DNA from 3 places in the Brevibacterium pigmentatum genome. Region 2 is predicted to be linked to each of the others. Evidence: riboswitches for the same ligand, from Rfam matches in the RefSeq annotation. Region 2 holds a riboswitch; each other region holds the start of a gene.
The links. Region 2 has a riboswitch for thiamine pyrophosphate ahead of GUY30_RS03085 (TenA family protein). Riboswitches for the same ligand answer to the same signal wherever they lie in the genome.
Positions count from the first base shown of each region.

Region 1: it holds a riboswitch for thiamine pyrophosphate, as region 2 does, so the genes downstream of both, thiO (glycine oxidase ThiO) here and GUY30_RS03085 (TenA family protein) in region 2, are expected to answer to the same signal.
Region 3: it holds a riboswitch for thiamine pyrophosphate, as region 2 does, so the genes downstream of both, GUY30_RS04605 (ECF transporter S component) here and GUY30_RS03085 (TenA family protein) in region 2, are expected to answer to the same signal.

Region 1 covers NZ_CP050153.1:1,518,763-1,520,955, forward strand. Annotated here, with positions in the region: gene thiS (sulfur carrier protein ThiS) at 1-153, opposite strand, end outside; gene thiO (glycine oxidase ThiO) at 150-1,352, opposite strand; TPP riboswitch at 1,342-1,445, opposite strand; gene thiE (thiamine phosphate synthase) at 1,457-2,140, shown strand; gene GUY30_RS06855 (ketopantoate reductase family protein) at 2,137-2,193, shown strand, end outside.
Region 2 covers NZ_CP050153.1:715,563-717,755, forward strand. Annotated here, with positions in the region: gene GUY30_RS03080 (phytoene desaturase family protein) at 1-131, opposite strand, end outside; gene GUY30_RS03085 (TenA family protein) at 187-879, opposite strand; TPP riboswitch at 874-979, opposite strand; gene GUY30_RS03090 (ATP-grasp domain-containing protein) at 987-2,012, opposite strand; gene GUY30_RS03095 (VOC family protein) at 2,134-2,193, shown strand, end outside.
Region 3 covers NZ_CP050153.1:1,048,933-1,051,125, forward strand. Annotated here, with positions in the region: gene GUY30_RS04600 (ABC transporter ATP-binding protein) at 1-511, opposite strand, end outside; gene GUY30_RS04605 (ECF transporter S component) at 511-1,137, opposite strand; TPP riboswitch at 1,160-1,268, opposite strand; gene GUY30_RS04610 (purple acid phosphatase family protein) at 1,415-2,193, shown strand, end outside.

The DNA of each region.
Region 1 (2,193 bases), 800 kb from region 2:
GATGCCCAGACGTCCGCCGTCGGCCGGTGACCCGTCAGCCTGCAGTTCCCGTCCGGTGACGTCGGCGATGAGGTCGAGCGCCGAGGTGGCACCGGAGAGCTCATGATGTTCGCCGTTGAGGACGATGGTCGGTGGGTGTTCGCGGTCGGTCATGACATGCTCCTCGTTGAGTGGGCAGGGTTGTAGTTCGAATAGGCAGGGCTGTGGTTCGGGTAGGCAGAGGTGGTTTCGGTGGTGAAGCGGTGTGGGGACACGGACTCGGCCGCTCCCTCAGGAATCCAGTCGGAGACGGCACCCAGAGCGAGTTCGGCCCCGAGCCTGCCGCCGAATGGGGCCAAGAGGACGCCGTGCCGGAAGTACCCGGTGCTCACGACGCAGCCGGAATCGATGCGTCCGATGAACGGCAGGTCGTCGGGAGAGCCGGGCCGGGCTCGGGTGGTGATGTCGGCGATCTCCGCATCGAGGATGCCCGGGACCAATCGCTGTCCGTCGGCGAGCAGTCGGTGGACCGCTCCGGCTGGGGTGCCGGAGAGTCCGTCCTCGCGAGAACTGGCGCCGAGGACGATCTCTCCGTCGGGGCGAGGAACCAGGTAGACGGAGCGGCCGCTGACCAGCCCGCGGATGGTGCGAGTCAGCAGGGGAGTCGCCTCGGCGGGGGCACGCAGTCGCAGCACATCACCCCAGACTTCCCGGAGAGGCAGCTGCGGTGCACCGGCGATCGCATTGCTGGTGCTGCCGGCACAGAGGATCACCTGATCGGCTTCCACCCGACGACCGTCGCTCAGCGCGACGCCCACTGTCACATCACCGTCCTTCAGCAGCTCGACTGCCCGCTGCCGAATGAGGAGGAACCCTGATTCACTCGTCACGGCAGACAGCAGAGCGGCGGAGACCCGACGCGGATCGATCGACCGATCGCCAGGAATGTGCACGGCACCGGCCACAGCAGGTGAGAGCGACGGTTCGACCCGGCGGGCAGCGCTGCCGGTGATGATTTCGGTGGCGAAACCGGACCGCGACTGAGCTTCGCGCAGCTCTCGCAGTGCCTGCAGATCGGCACTGTCTCCGGCGCACACGAGAGTTCCGGCATCCGTGAAGCCGAGGTCGACCGCGGCAGCGCTCGCCACCTCGGCAGCGAACTCCGGGTACATCTGCGCCGAGGCCTGCATCAACGGGTACAGGGGAGTCTGCCCCCACACCACCTCGGCGGCGGGAGCGATCATCCCCGCGGCGGCATGGCTCGCCCCCAACGCGGGGACAGGATCGATGATGGTGACTTCGGCACCGAGGCGGCGCAGGTACCAGGCCGTGGACAGGCCGATGATTCCGGCGCCGACGACAATGACTCTCACAGCTTCTCCCTCCGGCGGCATGATCCGCATCAGGTCTGACGGTCGGCTCTTAAGCCCTCTCAGCCTCGTTGGGAGGCTCCCGCGAACTCCTCTACTCTATGACCATGACCACACAGATGCCACCGCGCACCGCAGCGCGGCAGACGAAGAGAGCCTGGAGGCAGGCCCGTTTGGCCGAAGCGTCGCTCTACCTGTGCACCGATGCCCGGGCCGCTCAAGGCGACCTCGCCGAGTTCCTCGACGCCGCCTACCGTGGGGGAGTCGACATCATCCAGCTGAGGGACAAGAGCCTCGAGGCCCGCGCCGAGATCGCAGCATTGGAAGTCCTCAGGGATGTCGCCGCACGCCACGGCAAACTCTTCTCCGTCAACGACCGCGCCGATGTCGCACTGCTCACCGACGCCGATGTCTTCCACGTCGGTCAGGGAGATCTCACCAGCAGTCAGGCCCGGGCCGTGCTCGGCCCCGACGTCATCCTCGGACGCTCCACTCATTCCCTCGAGCAGGCGCTCGCCGCCGAGGCGGACACGGAGACCGACTACTTCTGCGTCGGGCCGGTCTGGGAGACCCCGACGAAACCCGGCCGTGCCGCAGTGGGGACGGCACTGCTGACCGCTGCCGCCGCCGAGGCGAGCAAACCGTGGTTCGCGATCGGCGGCATCGCGGCAGGGGAGAGACTGGACGCGATCCGGCAGGCGGGCGCGAACCGTGCCGTCGTCGTCCGTGCGATAACCTCGGCAGACGACCCCGCTGCGGCCGCACGGGTGCTCACGGAGGAGTTGGAATGACCCCAGCAGCTGACAGCACATCCACCGGAAGCGGTGCAGGTGCCGACCTGTCG
Region 2 (2,193 bases):
CGGGCACCGCCGCCGATCGTCGGCTGAGCTTCGAACACTTCGACGGAGAGGCCCGCGCGGGCCAGGGTGACCGCGGCGGCCATGCCATTCGGTCCGGAACCGACGACGACTGCATCAACCTCAGTGCTCATGAGGCCAGTCTAGGGGAGTGGGGTGACGCGGCTGCCGTGTGCGGTTCCGGGCGGATCAGTTTTCATAGACGTTGTCGAAGAAGGCACATTCGAGGTCGACGGCCTGCTGCCAGGTGCGGGCCAGGGTCTCGGCCTCTGAACCCTGGCTGTCGTCTGTCGGGAACACGCGTTCGAGCTCGTCGACGAGGAACTGCACCCATCCGCGGAAGGCCTCGCCTCGGTGGAGGTCGATCCATCCTCGGTGAATCTGTCGGTGCGGCATTTCCTCGCGGGATTCGGCCCAGTCGAGGTAGAGCCATTCTGCGACGACAAGGACGACGAGCAGCTGCGGATACGACGCCGAAGCGACTGACGAGTCCATGAGATCGCGGAACCCAACCGTCGGGGCGGTCAGTTCCGGGTGGAGATAATCGGCTGTATCGACTCCCAATTCGGCGAAGGAGTCGACGAAATAGGTGTCCTCATCGGCGACGAGCGTTCCCAGCTGTCGGGCGAACCGCAGCTTCGCCTCGAGTTCATCGGCGTGGGCCACGCACGCGCCGAGCATCGACAGAAACGACTCGAAGAACTGATAGTCCTGCACCAGATAGTCACGCATGACTGCGTCATCGATGGTGCCGGCGAAGAGCTCTCGGACGAATCGGTGGTCGACGGCTTGTGCCCATTGTCGGCTCGTCGACTTCATCAGTGTCGACACGGATCCGTCGGCGGCGACCTCTATCGAGCCGCCGACATCTGTGGTGGTCATCGCTCTTCCACTCCCTCCGCCGGTGCTCACCGGATCAGGTTCAAAGGGTCTGCGTACGCACTCTCAGCACCCGTCGATCGGCGCTCCCCTGTAGTTCTTCGATACTATCACCGGGCTGCGGATCCGACGGGGGACACGGACGGTGGGGCCGCCTCGGCGAGGGTGTCGGATACGAACTCCGCGATGCGGTCGGCGGCGGACTGGCGACCCGCCGACTGTTCAGCGGACTCAACGGACGGGTTGTAATTCGTGTTCGTGTTGATATCATAGACGACCTGCCGGCCGTCAGCGGTTTCGATGAACTCGATGCCGGCGATCTCGATGTTCAGGTCGGCCAGCAGCGTTTCAAGAGGGCTGATCAGCGGCGTTGCGGCCGTGATCTCCTCACGGCGAGCGAACGGGGGAGCCGCCTCGACGTCGGTGTCAGTCCCTGCACCGGGAACAGCGCACGCATCGGCCGGGCAGAGCTCGAACGATCCGCCGGAGACGTCGACGCGCACCGCATAGTGGAAACGTCCGCCGATGAACTCCGCGCGGGTGATGAACGGCCGCTTCGGCTGCACATACTCCTGGACGAGGGTGATGCCGTCGATCGGTGCATTCGCCCCGCCGGGTGCGAACTCATCGGCGGCGGCTGAGAGCTCGGCGTGGGAGTCGAAGCGACGCACGCCGAGTCCCTTTCCGCCCTGGTTGTGTTTCGTGATGAACGGGGGAGTGAAGCCGCCAGCGGCCTCGACGAGCGCCTGTGGTCCGAATGCGGCTGCGGTGCGCGGCACGTCGAAGCCTCGGCCGACCAGCTCGCGATGCTGACGGATCTTGCTCACTTCGAGCTCATAGACCCCGCGACCGTTGATGACGCGGCGGCCGGCGGCGGCGAGCCAGTCGAGGACCGCGCGTCCGTACTCCTTGACGTGCGGATCGGTTCGGGTGTGCGCCGACGCTGACAGCCGCGACCAGAACAGACCTTCTGGTGGTTCGGCTGCGAGGTCGATCGTGGTCTCGGGCAGAAGCCATTCGACATGTGCGACACCGAGGCGGTCGAGCGCCTCGGTGAACGGGGCGATCCATTCCGGATTGTCGTGGATGATGTAGACCGCCGGATCACCGGTGACGGGCAGGGCATGAGAACTCATCGCGAACCTTCACTATGGGGAGCCGATGCGGACTGCGGACGCATCGGCGGATCTGCTCAACAATCCTACTCCCCGGCGTCCAGCCCTTCGCCGTGTCAGTGCGGCGGCGTAGACTCGGGACATGGCTATCGCAAAGCAGCCCGTTGTCGTAATCGATGCCCCTGACGCCCGTGAACTCGCG
Region 3 (2,193 bases), 330 kb from region 2:
GATCGATATTGGCCGTCGGTTCGTCGAGGACGATGACCTCGGGAGCCATCGCATGGATCCCGGCCAGAGCCAGCCGCTGCTTCTGCCCGCCGGACAGAGCGGCACTCGGATGTTCCGGAGGCAGATCGAGTCCCAAGGCCTGCAGAGATCTGGGGACCTGAGCCTCGATGACCGCGGCCGGGAGTCCGAGGTTCTCCATCCCGAACGCCACATCATCACCGATGCGGGAGAAGATCACCTGCGAATCGGGATCTTGGAGGACCAGCCCGGTGCAGCCTCGGCGAGGATCCGGTTGCTCACCGCCGACGAGGAGTTCACCGGTGGCCTCACCCGATTCCTCGGGCAGGACACCGGAGACGGCGTGGAGGAACGTCGATTTCCCGGCTCCGGAGGCGCCGAGCAGCAGCACCTTCTCTCCGGCCGCGATCTCCAGGTCGAGCGGACCGACTGCCGGCGCCTCACGGTCGGTGTGCGTCCATGAGAAGCCGGCGGCCGTGATCGGCAGCGCCATCAGCGACGGCCGGAGGCGAAGGAGCTCAGAGCCCCGGTGGCCGCAATCGCCCGGTAGGCGTACCACGCGCCGATGCCGGAGATGACGAGGCCGGAGATCATCGCGCAGACCGCATAGATCGCCTGGAAGCCGAACTGCCATTCGGCGTTGTACATGATGTTCTCGCTCACGGCCATGAACGCCGCGGCCAGCACACCCGAAGCGGCGGTGACCCACAGGGTGAAGCGTTTGTAGCCGAAGGCGGCGAAGACGAGTTCGGCACCGAGGCCCTGCAGCAGTCCCGAGAGCAGAACGGTCGCCCCGAAGTGGGAGCCGAGCACGGCTTCGACGATCGCGGCGATGAGTTCGCACAGGAGTGCGGCACCGGGTTTGCGGATGATGGCACCGGCCAGCGGACCGGCCAGCACCCAGAGTCCGGCGATGAGGCCGATCGACGGCGGGAATGCCTGGAAGGCGAGTTCGAGAACCTTCCAGCTCAGCGCGAGCACCCAGAAGACGAGTCCCACGGCGATGCCGAGCACGGCGGTGGTGACGTAGTCGACGACCCGCCACTGCTTGGATTTCGGCGCCGCGGTGAAGGCGTGTGAAGGGGCGGGGGTGGTGGTCGGCGCGGTGGTTTCCGGCATTGTGCCTCCTCATTTCAAGGAGGGGTGAAGAGTCTCGACTTCCTTCGGCGGTACTGACCGCATCAGGTTCGAGGGTCTGCAGCTTCTTCTGCACTCTCAGCGCCCCTGACGGCGCTCCCCTGTCGTAGCCACCACTGTACAACAGGTGAGCGAAGCAGCGACCGAGACTGGAAGCGAAGCAGTGGCCGAGAACGGTCATCGAGGATTCACTTCGCGTTCCCTCGTTCGTCGACCAGCTTCGAACGGCTAGACACTACTGATCAGTAGGAATAGGCGGGTGAACACTCATCGACTCAAGCGACCGCTCAGTGCCCTGTCCGCCGCCACGCTTCTCGCCGCACTGGCAGCGGCACCGGTGCCCGTTCGGGCCGAACCATCGCTCGGCTCAGGCGGACCCGGCTCGACCGCGAGCCAGAGCCCCAGTCAGGATCCGAGCCAAAGCCCAAGCCAGGACCCGGGGCAGAACCGCGCGGAATCGCCCGCCGAGGCGGATGCGGGAAGCGAAGCGATCACCGATGCGGTGCTGCAGGTCGGCGCCGACCCCACTGCGCGCAACCTCTCGTGGATGAGTGAGAGCTCCGGTGGGGGAGAAGTTCGATGGGCGCCGGTGAGCGAGCTCGAGGACGGCAAACTCCCCGCCGACGCAACAACGGCTGAGACCACGGACTCCGGACTCGCCACCGACCTCAAGCGTCACTTCAACGATGCGAACATGACCGACCTCGAGCCCGACACCGAATACGCCTACCAGGTCGGCAACGAAGAGGACGGATTCACCGAGGTGCAGCGGTTCACCACGGGAGACGCCGGAGGTGACGACGAATTCCTCGTCTTCGGCGACCCGCAGGTCGGCGCCGGTGGCGGAGACCGCGACGACGCCGCCGGTTGGGACCGGACACTGAGCTCGGCAGCAGCCACCGCCGAGGACCCGAGCTTCTTCTACTCGCTGGGCGACCAGGTCAACTCCGCGGGCAACCAGCACCAGTACGCCCAGTATCTGGCACCGGAAGCGACCCGGACGATCCCGCAGGCGACGACGATCGGCAACCACGATGT